2 regions of the Labrys monachus genome follow, and region 2 is predicted to be linked to the other one. Evidence: predicted binding sites of a transcription regulator. Region 2 holds the regulator's gene; the other holds the start of a gene.
What was found. The regulator PhoB, encoded in region 2, activates phosphate uptake and scavenging genes when phosphate is short. The targets are predictions, from matches to a motif close to TGTCATNNANCTGTCAT.
Positions count from the first base shown of each region.

Region 1: J3R73_RS30555 (NAD-glutamate dehydrogenase) is a predicted target of PhoB. The motif match lies at 3,001-3,017, and genes of this name have one in related genera.

Region 1 covers NZ_JAUSVK010000001.1:6,697,683-6,706,119, forward strand. Annotated here, with positions in the region: gene J3R73_RS30555 (NAD-glutamate dehydrogenase) at 1-2,998, opposite strand, end outside; gene ubiG (bifunctional 2-polyprenyl-6-hydroxyphenol methylase/3-demethylubiquinol 3-O-methyltransferase UbiG) at 3,209-4,006, shown strand; gene J3R73_RS30565 (MFS transporter) at 4,079-5,239, opposite strand; gene J3R73_RS30570 (aminotransferase-like domain-containing protein) at 5,304-6,764, shown strand; gene J3R73_RS30575 (DUF1178 family protein) at 6,811-7,248, opposite strand; gene J3R73_RS30580 (carbon-nitrogen hydrolase family protein) at 7,245-8,087, opposite strand; gene grxC (glutaredoxin 3) at 8,103-8,360, opposite strand.
Region 2 covers NZ_JAUSVK010000001.1:2,444,148-2,452,584, reverse strand. Annotated here, with positions in the region: gene pstC (phosphate ABC transporter permease subunit PstC) at 1-117, shown strand, start outside; gene pstA (phosphate ABC transporter permease PstA) at 134-955, shown strand; gene pstB (phosphate ABC transporter ATP-binding protein PstB) at 964-1,779, shown strand; gene phoU (phosphate signaling complex protein PhoU) at 1,839-2,558, shown strand; gene phoB (phosphate regulon transcriptional regulator PhoB) at 2,662-3,363, shown strand; gene J3R73_RS11045 (aldo/keto reductase) at 3,472-4,425, opposite strand; gene J3R73_RS11040 (RrF2 family transcriptional regulator) at 4,514-4,960, opposite strand; gene J3R73_RS11035 (RNA-binding S4 domain-containing protein) at 5,053-5,343, opposite strand; gene J3R73_RS11030 (DEAD/DEAH box helicase) at 5,347-8,437, opposite strand, start outside.

The DNA of each region.
Region 1 (8,437 bases), 4.3 Mb from region 2:
GCATGCCGTTGCCGAACACGTCGCCCGACATGTCGCCGACGCCGGCGACGCTGAACGGCGTCGCCTGGATGTCGATGTCGAGTTCGCGGAAATGGCGCTTGACCGCCTCCCAGGCGCCGCGCGCCGTGATGCCCATCTTCTTGTGGTCGTAGCCCTGGCTGCCGCCGGAGGCGAAGGCGTCGTCCAGCCAGAAGCGCTTTTGCGCCGCCAGCGCATTGGCGGTGTCGGAGAAGGTCGCGGTGCCCTTGTCGGCGGCGACGACGAGATAGGGATCGTCGCCGTCGTGCCGGAGCGTGCTGTCGGGCGGGACGACGGCGTCGCCCTCGATGTTGTCGGTGAGTTCGAGCAAGGCGCGCACGAAGATGCGGTAGGCCTCGGTGCCTTCCGCCAGCCAGGCGTCGCGGTTCGCCGGCGGCGGCAGGCGCTTGGGCACGAAGCCGCCCTTGGCGCCGACCGGCACGATCACCGCATTCTTGACCTGCTGCGCCTTGACGAGGCCGAGGATCTCGGTGCGGAAATCCTGCGGGCGGTCCGACCAGCGCAGGCCCCCGCGCGCGACCTTGCCGAAGCGCAGATGGATGCCCTCGACGCGCGGCGAATAGACGAAGATCTCGTAGAGGGGCCGCGGCTGGGGCAGGTCCTCGATCCGCTGCGCCTCGAACTTGAAGGAGATCACGGCGCGCGGATGGCCGTCCTCGCCGACCTGCCACAGATTGGTCCTGACGGTGGCCTGCACCAGATTGGCGAAGCAGCGCAGGATCCTGTCCTCGTCGAGGGAGGAGACGGCCTCGAGCTGCTCCTCGATGCCGGCGACGAGCGCAGCCTCGCCGGCGGCCCGTTCGGCCTCGCTGACGGCGGGACGCGGGTCGAGGCGCGCCTTGAACAGCGCCACCAGGCTGGCGGTGATCGCCGCGTTCCGGCGCAGGGTCTCCCACATATAGTCCTGGCTGAACGGCGCCCGGATCTGGCGCAGATAGCGCGAATAGGCCCGGATGGTCGCGATCTCGCGCCAGCCCAGCGCCGTGCGCAGGATGAGGGCGTTGTAGCCGTCGGACTCGGCGCGGTCGCCGACCACGGCCATGATCGAGGCCTCGAAGCGGTGGCTGAAATCGCGGCTGATCGCGACGGCCAGGCCGTCGGCCGTCTCGATCGTCATGTCGTGCAGCCAGACCGGCGCGGGCGCGGGAACGGCGTCGGGCACGATATGGTAGGTCCGTTCGTTGACGACGCGAAGGCCGTGATTCTCGATCACCGGAACGCGGTAGGACAGGGACAGCGGCGCGTTGCGGGAGAAGACCCTGAGGCCGAGGCGGGTCTTGTCCTCGTCGCCGTCGAGCCTGTAGACCGAAATCGCCACCGGCCGGGCCGGCGTCAGCTTCTCGACGACGGCGATATCGGCGATCGCCTGGGCGATGCCGAAGGCTTCCGCATAGGCGCCGCTGAAGGCGGCGGCATAGCGGTTGCCGAGCAGGCGGGCGCGCATGCCGTCGGTGGTGCCGGCGAGCGCCGCCTTGAGCCGGTCTCCCCAGCTGGCGGCGATGGCGCCGATCGCCGCTTCCAGGGCCGCCCGCTCGACGACCGGGGTCTCCCCCTCATAGCGCCCGATGATGTAGTGCACGCGGGTGAGCGGCCCTTCCGGGAAGGCCGCATGGGAACTCGTCAGCTGTCCCTTATAGGCCTGCGCCAGATAGGCGCCGATGCGGGCGCGGACGGTGCTGTCATATTTCTCGCGCGGAAGAAAGACGAGGACGGAGACGAAGCGGTCGAACCGGTCGGGGCGCACCAGCGCCCTGACGCGGGGCCGCTCATAGAGCATGAGGATTTCCATGGCGAAGTCGTAGAGCGTGCCGGCATCGACCTGGACCAGCTCGTCGCGCGGATATTCCTCGAGGATGTGGAGGATCGCCTTGCCCGAATGGCCCTCGGGGTCGAGGCCGGCCCGCTTCAGCACCTGCGCGATCTTGTGGCGGACATAGGGGATCTGGCGGACCGAGCGCGTATAGGCCGTCGAAGTGAAGAGCCCGACGATGCGCAGCTCGCCGCGCAGGCGTCCGTCGGCGGCGTAGAGCTTCACGCCGACATAGTCCATGAAGACGCGCCGGTGCACGCGGCTCTTCACATTGGCCTTGGTGACGATGAGGATGGTCGGCTCGCGCATGAATTCGCGGATTTCCGGCGTCATCACCACCAGTTCGGCGCCGCGGCGCAGGATCTTCACGCCGGGATCGCGCAGGATGCCGAGGCCGGAGCCCTCGACGGCCTCGACCGGCCCGGCCGCGTCGGCATCGGCGGAAAAATGATATTCGCGCATGCCGAGAAACGTGAAATTGTCGGCGCACAGCCATTGCAGGAGCTGGTTGGCCTCGGCGATCTCGTCGATCGGCAGCGGCGGCGGGCTGGAGCGGAACGTCTCGATCGCCTGCTCGACGCGGTCGCGCATGGCGCGCCAGTCGGCGACGCAGGCACGGACGTCGGCGAGCGTTTCCCTCAGGCCGGCGATCAGCCTCTCGCGGTCGGCCTCGGCGTCGATCCGCGCGATATGCAGATGGATCAGGCTCTCGCGCTCGCCCGCGCTGCCCTCGGGCAGGGCCTCGCCGAGGAAGCGCAGCAGCCGGCCCTCGCCGTCGCGTTCGACCGCGAGGACGGGGTGGGCGACGAGCTTGACCTCGATGCCCCGCTCGGACAGCTCCGCCAGCGTGGAATCGAACAGGAAGGGCATGTTGTCGTTGAGGATCTCGACCACGGAGATCTCGCGCCCGTCCGGCATGGCGGGGTTGACGACGCGGATGTCGGCACTGCCCGGCCGGTGGCGCTGCACATGGTCCCAGGCCTGCTCGGCCAGCAGGGCCAGCGAGGCGGCGTCATGGCCGGCGAGGTCCTCCAGTGCCGTGTGCCCGAAGAGGAGCTCGGCGAAGGCCGCCGGCGCGCCGCCCGGCTGCATGCTTCCGGCCGCCTTCCGGATCATGGCCGCCCGTGCTTCGTCGTCACGCCATGCCATGCTGTCCTCCGATCGTCACCGCGCCACGCCGTCGTGCCGCACCGTGGACCGTTCGCGGTCCGTCGACAGGCCCGACCATAGCCTAAATTTTGACCACTCGCGGGCGAACCTCGAAAATCGACGGCGCAGAGGCGTGCGACGAGAAGAAAATTGCGGCAACGGGACAGGAGATATACATCCTCCCGGTACGAGCATCGAAAGGACGGGCAGATGACGACAGCGCAGCCGGGCCGGGCGGCCGGTCCGCAAGGCTCCTCGGTCGATCCGGGCGAAGTCGGACGCTTCGATGCCATGGCTGCGGACTGGTGGAACCCGCATGGCAGCATGAAGGCGCTGCACCGGCTCAATCCGCTGCGCCTGCGCTACGTCCGGGACCGCATCGCCGCGCATTTCGGCCTGTCGGCCACGGCGCTCAAGGGGCTCGCGGGCCTCAGCCTCGTCGACATCGGCTGCGGCGCCGGCCTGCTCAGCGAGCCGCTGGCCCGGCTCGGCGCCGGCGTGGTCGGCATCGACGCGGCGCCGGCGAACATCGAGGCGGCGCGGCGGCACGCGGCCGAGGCGGGGCTCGCCGTCGATTATCGCCTGGCGACGTCGGAGGAACTGGCGGCCGGCGACGAGCGCTATGACGTGGTGCTGGCGATGGAGATCGTCGAGCACGTCGCCGCCCCCGCGCCGTTCCTGCGCAGCTGTGCCGGCCTGGTCAAGCCGGGTGGGCTCCTCTTCGTTTCCACCCTCAACCGCACCATGAAAGCCTACGCCCTCGCCATTCTCGGCGCCGAGCGCGTGCTGCGCTGGCTGCCGCGCGGCACGCATGACTGGAACAAGTTCGTCACCCCCGAGGAGATCGCCGAGGCGCTGGCGCAGACCGGCCTGGCGGAAGCCGACCGCACGGGCGTGGCCTATAATCCGCTGCTGGACGAATGGCGGCTGTCGCGGGATCTCGACGTCAATTACATGATGGTCTTCGCGGCCGACCCGGAGCGCGCATATCCGCCCCGCTCTTCCTGACGGCGCCCCCGGCACCCGGGCAGGGGACGGGCGCGATTGTCCTGTCCGGACGATCGGCGGGACGAGCAGCGGTCAGGATCGATTTGGGTGCGTGCTTTCCGTGTTTGCTTTCCGCAGGCTCCAGCCGAGACTCGCGATGTTGGCCGCAACCAGCCCTGCCATCGCGATGAGCGCGCTGTCGATTCCATAGGCGGCGATCAGGCTGCCGGCGAAATAGGGAAAACCGAACAACCCGATGAAATAGCCGAGCGTAAACACTTGCGACGCGACTGGGACGGACAGTCCACATTCGCCGGCCAGGTTCACGACCATGGCATTCAGGGTCGAATAGGTGAGGCCGTAGCCAGTCGCGAAGAGAATGGTGGCCACGACGTACAGGATCGAGCTGCCCGCGTTGATGAGAAGAAGCCCGATGCCGAGGAGTGTCGCGATGAAGAGCGCGAGGCCCAGCCGCCCGAGAGGAATCCTGCCTATCATCGACGCGACGGAGAAGCGCAACGCGACCGTGGTGACGGTGAAAGTCAGGAAAAAGATATCGGGTGCCAGTCCGCGCGAACCGGCATAGAGGCTCTGGAACGTCGAGAGACCCGCGAAGGTGCAGGCGGCGATCCCTATCATGATCACCGGCGCGACCGTCCTCGCCCGCAGGATGGACAGGGTCGCCGGCACCGTCAGGGCGACCGCCCGCATCGGCAGCTGCGGCTGGTCGGCCATACGCCTGCGGATCAGGAGGGAGAACGCCGCCACCAGGGCACAGACGCAAGCATAGAAGGCATAGGCTTTGGCGGGACCGCCGAAATGGTCGGCGATGGCATGGCCGAGAGGCGCGGACATGCCGATGCCGAGCATCTGCGAGCCCGACAGGAGGGTCAGCGCTTCCAGGCGCGCGGACGGCTTGAGGCAATGGATGAGCTGGATCGGTGCCAGCATGTAGAAGATCGCCCAGCCGAGGCCCAGCGAAAGGCCGCCGGCATAGGCGAGCGGCAGCCCGCCGGTTCCGATCATGGCGAAGCAGGCCATCGCGATCGCCATGATCGACGCGGAGGCGGCCACCAATGGCAGGATGCCGGTCCGCTCGGCCAGGCGCCCCGCGAACAGCGAGCCGACGAGCGTTGCGACCGTTCCAACGCTGATGACGGCGCCCGCCGTCGATGCCGCATGACCCGCCGCGCTCAAAGCGTCGGACAACAGGAAGCTCGAACCATAGGCCATGGCAAGCGCGACGCCGGTCATGAGATAGGGCGTAAAGAGGCTGGCCGGCAGTCTGTCGGCCAGCATGTCGGGGGCTGTATCGGCCGTGACGGGCTTCGAAAGCGTTTCCGTCCTTGGATGGGAAGTGTTATCCATTTTATTCATGAAAAGAGATAACAGACTTCCAGCCGTTATTCAATCGCTGCGGGATGCGGTGGCGTCCGCCCGGCCGGGCACCCGCCTTCCATCGGTGCGCACCCTCGTCCAAAACCATCGCGTCAGTCCTGCGACGGTGGAGCGCGCCTTCGCCCGGCTGGTTGGCGAGGGCCTGATCGAGCCCCGCCCCGGTCAGGGCACCTTCGTCCGTCAGCCGCCGGAAAGCGCGACCGAAGGGTGCGATTTCTCCTGGCAGTCGATCGCGCTCGGGGCCGCGCGCGCCGACGGTGGGCCGATGGGCACTCTGTTGACCGTGCCGCCGCCCGAAAGCCTGATCCTGAGCAGGGGTTACCTGCCGCCGGACCTTCAGGCTTCCGGCCTGCTGGCGACGGCGCTGCGCCAGGCCGCCGGGCGGGCCGAACTTTGGGACCGCCTGCCGATCGAGGGCATGGAGCCTTTGCGGGCATGGTTCGCGCACCAGGTGGGCGACGGCGGCGTGTTCTCGCCCCATGACGTCATCATCTGCAGCGGTGGACAGGCCGCCATCGCCACGACCTTGCGCGCGCTCGTCTCGCCCGGGCGCCCGGTCCTCATGGAGACGCCGACCTATACGGGGGCCATTTCGGCCGCCCGCGCGGCAGGCCTCGAGCTGGTCCCCGTGGCGATGGACGATCAGGGTGTCCGGCCGGACCTGCTGGCGGATGCCTTCCGGCAGACCGGAGCACGCGTCTTCTATAGTCAGCCGACCTTTTCAAATCCGTCCGGCACCGTCCTGTCGGCAGAGCGGCGCGCCGCCGTTCTAGACATCGCGGCAGAGGCGCGGGCCTTCATCATCGAGGACGACTGGGCGCGCGATCTCGATCTGGCGGGCACGGCTCCCGCGCCGCTCGCCGCTGGCGATCGGCACGGGCACGTCGTCTATATCCGTTCCCTCGCCAAGTCGGCCGCGCCGGGATTGAGGGTCGCGGCCATCATCGCACGCGGGGCTGCCTGCGCCCGTCTCAAGGCGGCGCGCGGCAGCGACGACTTCTTCGTTTCCGGCCCCTTGCAGGCGGCTGCCCTGGCGGTTGTCTCCGCACCGGGCTGGAAGCGGCATCTCGGTGCGGCGCGGGCGGCCTTGATGGAGCGCCGGGATGCCCTTGTCGGCGCATTGCGCATCGAGCTGGGGGATCGCGTCACGTTCCAGGTGCCGGACGGCGGCATGCATCTCTGGCTGCGGCTGCCGGATCACATCTCGGATAGCGCGCTCGCGGCCGACATGGCCCGGGAGGGCGTCATCGTCAGCGCTGGTCGTGCATGGTTCCCGGCTGACCCCGAAGGCTCGTTCCTGCGGCTGACATTCGCAGCCGCGCCCGCCTGTCTTCGCGAAGGGGCGAGGCGGCTCGGGCCGGTTATCCGGCAAGGAATGTAGCTGCCGCAGATATCCGGAGTTTTGTCTGGGCTTGCCCGCCGCTGCCTCAGTTCAGGTCGTCGGGAAGGTTGGGCAGCGGATAGACCTCGATGCCGTCGTCGATCAGGCCGCGCACGTCGTCCGACTTGGCCTCGCCATAGATCGAGCGGTGCTTGATCTCGCCCTCGTGCATCCTGCGCGCCTGCTCGGCGAAGTCCTCGCCGACATAGTCCGAATGTTCCGTCAGCATGGCGCGCAGCTCGCGGATCTTCAGGCGAACCGTCGCCTCCTCCGGCGAAACCAGGGCGACCGGCTTCTGCGGCTCGGGAACCTCGCGGTCCTTGCGCGCCACCTGCGGCGCCATGATCGCCTTGGCGATCTTGGACGAGGAACAGGTGGGGCAGCTCAGCAGGCCGCGCTCGGCCTGCTCGTCGAAGGATGCCCCGTCCCGGAACCAGCTTTCGAACGCGTGACCCTGATCGCAGACCAACGAAAAACGGATCACTCGGCAGCCCTCAGCGCCGGTTGCGTCGTCACCGTGAAAGGCCGGGCATTGCGGAGATTGGGAATCTTGCCGCGGGTGGCGGCGACGGCGTGGACGTCGACCTCGGCGTAGATGAGGCCCAGCGCCTCGCCGGCATCGGCGACGACGCGGCCCCAGGGATCGACGATGACGGAGTGGCCATAGGTGTCGCGGCCGTCGTCGTGATGGCCGACCTGCGCGGCGGAAATCATCCAGGCGCCGTTCTCGATGGCGCGGGCGCGCTGCAGCACATGCCAATGCGCCTCGCCGGTCTGCCGCGTGAAGCAGGCGGGCGCGGTGATCACGTCGGCGCCGGCATCGCCATAGGCGCGGAACAATTGCGGAAAGCGGACATCGTAGCAGATGGCGATGCCGAGCCGGGCGAAGGGCAGGTCGACCGCGACCGCGTTGGAACCGCCGACATAGGCATTGGATTCGCGCCAGCTCTCGCCGCCCGCCAGGTCGACGTCGAACAAATGGATCTTGTCGTAGACGGCGACGACCTCGCCCGCGGGATCGATGACGAAGGCGCGGTTGGCGGCCTTGTCGCCGACCCGCACCGCCATCGAGCCGATATGGAGGTGAATGGCGTTGTCGCGGGCGATGGCGCGGAAGGCGTCGAGCTCGGGATTGGAGGCGTCATCGCCGATCACCGCCATCATCGCCGCCCGGTCGCGGTTGACGACGGTGGTCATCTCCGGCGTCTGCAGATAGTCGGCCCCGGCCGCCTTCGCCTCGCGGGCGGCGGCGGCGACGGTCGCGACATTCTCGGACGGCACGAGGCCGGAGCGCATCTGGAGGACGGCAGCTTTGAAGCGCATGGCATCAATCCTGGTTCAGGCCGCGAGGAGATCGTCGAGCTTGCCTGCCGCGTCGAGATCATACAGGTCGTCGCAGCCGCCGACATGGGTTTCGCCGATGAAGATCTGCGGCACGCTGCGGCGGCCATGCGCCTTGACGCTCATCGCCGCCTGCAGATCCGGCTTGCCGTCGACGTCGATTTCCTGGAACGGGACGCCCTTTTTGTCGAGGAGCGACTTGGCGTCCCTGCAATAGGGGCACCAGGATTTGGTGTAGATCACAACGGGCGGCATGCCATCATTCCAAAATCGAAGAACCTGCCCGAAACATGGGAAGGCGACCGGCAAGATTCAATCATTATAGGCGGATA
Region 2 (8,437 bases):
GCACCGGCCGGCTCGCTGCGCAACCAGTCGCTGCTCGAACTCGGCTTCGTGCTCTTCGTGATCTCCTTCATCGTGCTCGCGATCTCCCGCCTGCTCGTTCGCACCGGCGTCAAATAGGACGAGAGGAAACATCATGGACCGCCTCGCACGCCGCCGTTCCGTCGACTACACGATGAAGGCCATATCCAGCGCCTTCGCCGTGATCTCGCTGATCGCGCTCGCCTGGATTCTGTTCACTCTGCTCCAGCGCGGCCTCCCCGCCTTGAGCAGCGATATCTTCACCAAGGCCATTTCCGACGGCGGCCTGCTCAACGCCATCGTCGGCAGCCTTCTGATGGTGGCCCTCGCTCTGGTGATCGGCGCGCCGATCGGCATCATGGCCGGCACCTATCTGGCCGAGGCCGGACGCGGCAGCCGCTTCGCCGCGGCGGTGCGCTTCATCAACGACATCCTGCTCTCGGCCCCCTCGATCCTGATCGGCCTGTTCGTCTACCAGATGGTGGTGGTGCCGACCGGCGGGTTCTCCGGCTGGTCGGGCGTCGTGGCGCTTGCCATCATCATCATGCCGGTCGTCGTCCGCACCACGGAGGACATGCTGTCGCTGGTGCCGATCGGCCTGCGCGAGGCCGCCTTCGCCCTGGGCGCGCCGATGTGGAAGGTGATCGTATCGGTGACGTGGCGGGCGGCCCGCACGGGCATCGTGACGGGCATCCTGCTCTCGCTGGCCCGCGCCGCCGGCGAGACCGCCCCGCTGCTCTTCACCGCCTTCGGCAACCCGAACCTGACATTCGATCTCGGCCAGGCTTTCCCAAGCCTTCCGGCCGCCATCAACCAGCTCGCCCAGGTGCCGGATCCGGCGCAGGTCTCGATCGCCTGGGCCGGCGCGCTCCTCATCACTGCCGGCGTCCTGGCCCTGAACATCATCACCCGCGTCGTGCTCGCCCCCAAGAAATGAGTGCTCCCATGTCCTCTTCTTCCAACGCCTCGATTGCGGTTGCCGACCGTCCCGCCCTCGATCCGAATGCAGCGATCAAGCTCAAGGTCGAAGCCCTCGACTTCTTCTACGGCGACAAGCATGCGCTCAAGGGCATCAATCTCGACATGGGCGAACGCCGTGTCACCGCCATGATCGGCCCGTCGGGTTGCGGCAAGTCGACCCTCCTGCGCGTCCTCAACCGGATGTATGATCTCTATCCGGGCCAGCGCGCCGAGGGAAAGGTGCTGCTCGACGGCCAGAACGTCATCGGCAAGGAAATCGACCCCGCCGTGCTGCGGGCGCGCATCGGCATGGTGTTCCAGAAGCCGACGCCCTTCCCGATGTCGATCTATGACAATATCGCCTTCGGCGTGCGCCTGCACGAGAGTATCGGCAAGGCCGATATGGACAAGCGCGTGGAGTGGTGCCTGACCAAGGCCGCCCTCTGGAACGAGGTCAAGGACCGGCTCAACACGTCGGCGCTCGGCCTGTCCGGCGGCCAGCAGCAGCGCCTGTGCATCGCCCGCACCATCGCGGTGAAGCCGGAAGTGGTCCTTCTTGACGAGCCGACCTCCGCCCTCGATCCGATCTCGACCGCCAAGATCGAAGAGCTGATCGACGAGTTGAAGCGGGATTTCACCATCGTCATCGTCACGCACAACATGCAGCAGGCCGCACGCTGCGCCGACGTGACGGCGTTCTTCTATCTCGGCAATCTCATCGAAGCCGGGCCGACCAACAAGATCTTCACCAGGCCCGACGACAGCCGCACGCAGGATTACATCACGGGCCGCTTCGGCTGACCGGCAACCGGCCGGGCCGGCGGGCCGCCGGCACCGACACACGACATTGGGAGAGCGGCATGTCCGACCACATCGTTACGTCCTTCGATCAGGAATTGCGGGAACTGCGCAACATGATCGCCGAAATGGGCGGCTATGCCGAAAAGAGCGTAGCCGACAGCGTCGAGGCCTTGCTCAAGCGGGACACCCTGCGGGCGCAGGCCGTGATCGAGCTCGATCTCAGCATCGACCGGCTGCAGCGTCAGGTCGAGGACCGCGCCATCCTCGTCATTGCCAAGCGCGGCCCCCTCGCCCTCGACCTGCGCGAGATCGTCTCGGCCCTGCGCGTGGCCAACGACCTCGAGCGCATCGGCGATCTCGGCAAGAACGTCGCCAAGCGCGTGGTCGCCATCAACGGCCACATGCAGCCGGTGCAGCTGTTCGGCGGCTTCGATCACATGGCCGATCTGGTGCTCGAGCAGCTCAAGCAGGTTCTCGACGCCTTCGCCCAGCGCAATGTCGAGGAGGCCCTGTCCGTCTGGCGCTCCGACGGCGAGATCGACGCGATGTACACCTCGCTCTTCCGCGAATTGCTGACCTACATGATGGAGGATCCGCGCAATATCGGCTTCTGCACCCATCTGCTGTTCTGCGCCAAGAACATCGAGCGGATCGGCGACCACGCCACCAACATCGCGGAAACCGTGCATTATCTCGTCACCGGCGAATCGCCGGCCGGCGAACGCCCGAAGAACGACACCAGCACCTCGCTGGTCGACCTGCCCATTCCCGTCAAGTGAAGGCGGGAGGCGGTAACCGGCCGCCGGCCGCCGGTCCCTCTTTCATCGCAAATCCCCTCCGGACGGCCGGGCGGCCCTCCGGAGCCAATGCTGGGGGAGGCCTATGCCTGCCAAGGTTCTGATCGTCGAAGACGAAGAAGCGTTGACGCTGCTGCTGCGCTACAATCTCGAAGCCGAGGGCTACGAGGTCGACAGCGTGGCGCGCGGCGACGAGGCGGAGATCCGCCTTCGCGAAAGCATCCCCGATCTGGTGCTGCTCGACTGGATGCTGCCGGGCCTGTCCGGCATCGAACTGTGCCGCCGCATCCGCATGCGCCCGGAGACGGAGCGGCTGCCGGTGATCATGCTCACGGCGCGCGGCGAAGAGACCGAGCGCGTCCGGGGGCTCGCCACCGGTGCCGACGACTATGTGGTGAAGCCCTTCTCGGTGCCCGAGCTGTCGGCCCGCGTCCGCGCCCTGCTGCGCCGCGCCAAGCCCGATCACGTCGCCTCGCTCCTGAAGGCTGGCGACATCTCCCTCGACCGCGAGACCAAGCGGGTCCATCGCGGCACGCGCGAGATCCGGCTCGGGCCGACCGAATTTCGCCTGCTCGAATTCCTGATGCAGGCGCCCGGCCGCGTCTTCGCCCGCGAGCAACTGCTCGACAGCGTATGGGGCCGTGACGTCTATATCGACGAGCGCACCGTCGACGTGCATGTCGGGCGCCTGCGCAAGGCGATGAACCGCACGCGCGAGATCGATCCCATCCGCACCGTCCGCGGCGCGGGCTATTCGTTCGACGAGACCTTTTCCAAGCAGAACTGATGGTGCGGCGCCCCGCGGGCGACAATCCGCGGGGCGTCGGCGATCACCGGTCGACTGGAAGGCCGGAGACCGGCCCTCCGTCGCACGCGCGGTGATCCCCCGGCGCCTTCAATAGGCGCTCGCCTTGTTGAGCTGCTCGATTTCCGCGCCGTTGAGGGACAGGGCGGTCGCGGCGATGAGATCGCCGAGCTGGGCGACGCTGGTGGCGCTGGCGATCGGCGCGACGAGGCCGGGCCGGGCGATCAGCCAGGCGATGGCGATCTGCGCGGGCGTCGCCCCCTTGGCCTTCGCCACGGCGTCGAGCGCGTCGAGGATGCGCAGGCCGCGCTCGTTGAGGTAGTCGGCCATGCCGCCGCCACGGGCCGCGCTCTTGGAGAAATCGGCTTCCGAGCGATATTTGCCCGACAGGAAGCCCTTGGCGAGCGAGAAATAGCTGGTCACGCCGATCTCGTTCTTGAGGCAGAACGGCTCCAGCTCGGCCTCGTAGCCGGCGCGGTCATAGAGATTGTAATGCGTCTGCAGGTTCTCGAACCGCGGCCAGCCTTCCTTGGCGCTGATCGCCAGCGCCTTGAACATCGTGTTGGCGCTGTGGTTGGAATTGCCGATCACCCTGACCTTGCCGGCCTTGACCAGATCGGCGTAGATGCCGAGCGTCTCTTCCAGCGGCGTCTCGGGATCCTCCCAATGGGAGAGATAGAGGTCGATATAGTCGGTCTGCAGGCGGCGCAGCGATGCCTCGACGGCGCTGGTGATATAGCTGCGGGACAGGCCCTTCTTGCCCGGGCCCATTTCCGAGCCGACCTTGGTGGTCAGCACGATCGCATCGCGGTTGCCGCGCTCCTTCATCCATTTGCCGATCACCGTCTCCGACTCGCCGCCCTGGTTGCCGGGGGCCCAGGCCGAATAGACGTCGGCGGTGTCGACGAGATTGAAGCCCGCATCGACGAAGGCATCGAGAACCGCGAACGAGGCCTTCTCGTCCGCGCTCCAGCCGAAGACGTTGCCGCCCAGCCCGAGCGGGGCCACCATCAGATCGGATCGTCCAATTGCACGCTTTTCCATCAATGCTCTCCGTAGTTCCAGGCAAACAGGTCGGGACGCGCAGTGCCGCCCCTGCCTCAGATCGCCGCGTAAATGACCGGATTGACCGTCAGATCGAGTAGCTCAGCGCCTGTTCGCCGAGAGCGGCCTGGCGCATTTCCTCGACGGAGGTGTTGTCGAGGAGATTGGAGGATATGTCGCGCACCTTCTGCATCAGCAGGCGCACCGTGCAGCTTGGAACATCCGGGCAGTCGGTGCAAGGCTGATAGGCGGTGCGGCTGGCGCAGGCGATCGGGGCGAGCGGCCCGTCCAGCACGCGGATGGCGTTGCCGACGCTGATCTGGCTGGCGTCGCGCGCCAGCATATAGCCGCCGCCCTTGCCCTTCTTGCTGCGGACGATCCCGGCGACCCGCAGCTCGCCGAGGATCGCGTCGAGGAATTTCTTGGGGATCTGGTTGGCTTCCGCGATCTCCTGGCTCTGCGCCGTCTCGCCGGTCGGCAGGCCGGCCAGATGCGCCAGAGCCTTGAGTCCGTATTTACCCTTGTTGGTCAGCATGGCCGCCCTGATATTCTCCGCCGCTGAAGGCGTCGCGGATCATCGGTTCAATATGGTATGAATATACGGATTGTCGAGCACCCATGCCTGCCTCACCCCTGCGGCGGCTCGGGCGAAAGGTCCTCGTATAAAGCCTGCGCCTCCGCCGCCGGGCCGCGCCGCCCGCCCAGTTCGAGCACGCGATAGACGCGCACGGTGCGTTCGAGGGCGATCGTCAGCACGTCGCCCGCCTTCACCGTCTTGGCGGGCGAATCGGTCTTGGTCCCGTTGATGCGGACATAGCCGTCCGCCACCAGTTTCGCGGCCGATGTGCGCGTCTTGGCGACGCGCACACGCCAGAGCCATTTGTCGATCCGAAGACGATCCTGGCTCGTGGACGTCATGCGCTACTTCTTGTCCGGCCTGCCATTCTGCATCTGCTCCTTGAGAGCCAGCAGCTTGGCGAAGGGCGAATTGGGGTCCGGCGCACGATTGTCGCGCCCCTGCGGCTTGGCGTCGCTCGACCAGTTGCGCGGGCGGTCGCCGCCCCGATCGCCGCGGTCGCGGTCCGGGCGATCGTGACGCTGCCCCCGATCGGGCCGGGCGTCGCTCCCCGGCCGGTCCTGGCCGTTGCGCCGGCCGCCGCCGCCTTCGGGACGGGGCCCGCGAGCTTCGATCCCCCGGCGCTCTTCCCGCGGCGCCTCGCCGGCGGGCGGGCGCGCACCGGCCTCGGCGCTGACGCGTTCGTCGCGGCGCGGCCGGTCGAAGCGGCGCGGCCGATCGTCCCGCCGTGCCTCGCCGCCTTCCGCCGCCGGGGCGGCGGCCGGGCCGGACGGCGCACCGGCAGGCGGCTGGCCGCGGCGGAACCCGCCACCCGGCCTTCTCTCCGGCTCACGCTCGGCACCGCCCTGCGCGCCGGCATTGGCGCCGCGGCCGCCATGATGCTGGCGCCCGTGCTGCGGTCGCGGGCCGCGCTCGAAGCGCGCCGGACGCCAGACGTCGATCTCCGGTATTTCCTCGGCCACCGGCTCGGCAGCGACGGCCTCGCCATCGGCGGCGACGGCCTCGCCATCGGCGGCGGCAGCCTCACCATCGGCAGCGACAGCCTCGCCATCGGCGGCGACGGCCTCACCATCGGCGGCAACGGCCTCGCCATCGGCGGCGGCCTCCTGCCCCGCGGCGGCTTCCGCCGCCGGCTCGCCGGGCGTTTGGCCGGCGTCCTCCCGGACGGTCTCTTCCGCGGGTGCCTCGGCGGGAACCTCTCCCTCGCCGGCATCCGGCGCCGCGTCTGCGGCCGGTTCAGCCTCGACGGCGGGCGTATCCCCGACGGCTTCGGTCGCCTCCTCCCAGGACATCACATGCGGCGGCGAAGCCACTACTTCCATCGCATCGATCTCGGCTGCGGTCGGCGCGACCGTCTCCTCGGCGGAAGCGGCCTCCGCCGGCGGCTCGCCGGCATCCTGTTCGTCCGTCGCGGAGGACGGCGCCTCGCTGGCGGCGACGATGGGCTCCATCGGCGCGGGAAGGCGAATGGGCTGGGTGATCGCCGGCCCCTTGCGCTTTTCCGAGCGATAGCCGAGCCCGCGCAGGATGGAAGCGAAGTCCTCGCCGGAACAGCCGACCAGCGACGTCATCTGCACGGTGGCGAGGAAGCCGTCGCCATCGGCGGTGCCGACCGGCGGCTGGCCGACCGTCACGCCCGGGCGATAGGCGATCGCCGGCCGGATCAGGTCGGCGAGGCGTTCCAGGATGTCGACGCGCACCGCCCTCTCGCCGCAGACGCGGTAGCCGACGAGGCGATAGAGGGTCTTGTCGATCGACTTGTCGGCCGGCATCGAGGTGCGGCCCGAGGCGGCGAGATGGGGGATCTCGTCGAGGCCCTTGAGGTCGAGCCCGCCATGGGTCAGCGCCCAGAGCTGGGCCGCCAGGGTGCGCGGCGCCGGCTTCATCAGCGCCGGCAGATAGATATGATAGGCGCCGAAGCGCACGCCGTGCTTGCGCAGCGAGGCGCGCTGGTTCTGGTCGAGCTGCTTGAGGTCCTCGGCAACCCTGGCGCGGTCCAGCACGCCGAGCGCCTCCACGAGCTGGAAGGCGATGCCCTTCGCCAGCCCCTGCAGGTCTTCGGCCTTGTCCAGCGCCATCAGCGGCCCGAGGAGCCGGGTTATGTGGTTGCCGATCCAGATGTCGAGGCGGGTCTGCACCGCGTCGCGGGCGGCGCCCGTCAGCTGCTCGTCGGCGAGCAGGCGGATCCGCGGCGCCAGCGGCTTGTCGCCGCCGACCAGCTTGGCGACGGGTTCCCCGATCCAGCGGACGGTGCCGTCGCTGGCCAGGGCGAATTCCGTGTCCGGCGCCTGGGAGAACTTCTGCGAGCGCGACTCGATCTCGCCGGCCAAGGCCTTCGACGCCGCTGCCCGCAGGGCCCTGCCGCTTTCCCCATCACCGGCGGTCGGATCGGGAGCGAACTGGAAGCCCTGCAGCGTTCCGACGTGCTGACCTTCGACGATCACGTCACCGGTTTTGGTAATTTCAGTCTCAAGCATAGCGTTTTCTCTAAGGCGCCGCATCAGCACGCTGGTGCGACGGTCAACGAAGCGTTGGGCGAGCCGTTCGTGCAGGGCGTCGGAGAGCTTGTCTTCGACACTGCGTGTCACGCCTTGCCAATGAGCGGGGTCTTTCAGCCAGTCAAGCCGATTTGCCGCGAAAGTCCAGGTTCGGATGTGGGCGATACGGGTCGAGAGCGTATCGATGTCGCCATCCGTCCGATCCGACATGGCGACCTGACGGGCGAACCAGTCATCCGGGACCTTACTATCCCGCATCAAAAATCCATAGAGGTTCGTGACGATATCGGCATGCGCATGGGGCGAAATTTTGCGGTAATCCGGCAGCTGGGCGACTTCCCACAGCCGGGTGACGGCGGCGATGCCCCGTGCGAGCCGCCTCGTCTCCTCGTCGCGCGTGAGGATCGAGAGGACGCGGATGTCGTCGGCGTCCGGCGCGCGGGTCAGGCCGGGCTCCTCCGGCGTCGCCGCCAGGCTGCGCTGCAGGGTTTCCATCGAGGAGAAGTCGAGCGCCGGATTGCGCCATTGCAGAACCTTGACGCTGTCGAAGCTGTGGCTCTCGATCGCCTCGACGAGGTCCGGCTCGAAGCCGTCGCAGCGCCCGGTGGTGCCGAAGGTGCCGTCCCGCACGTGGCGGCCGGCCCGGCCGGCGATCTGGCCGAACTCGGACGGCGTCAGGCGGCGGAACTGGTAGCCGTCGAATTTGCGGTCGCCGGCGAAGGCGATGTGGTCGACGTCGAGGTTGAGCCCCATGCCGATGGCGTCGGTGGCGACCATGAAGTCGACGTCGCCGTTCTGGTACATGGCGACCTGGGCGTTGCGCGTGCGCGGCGACAGCGCCCCCAGCACCACGGCGGCGCCGCCGCGCTGGCGCCGGATCAGCTCGGCGATGGCATAGACCTCCTCGGACGAGAAGGCGACGATCGCCGTGCGCCGC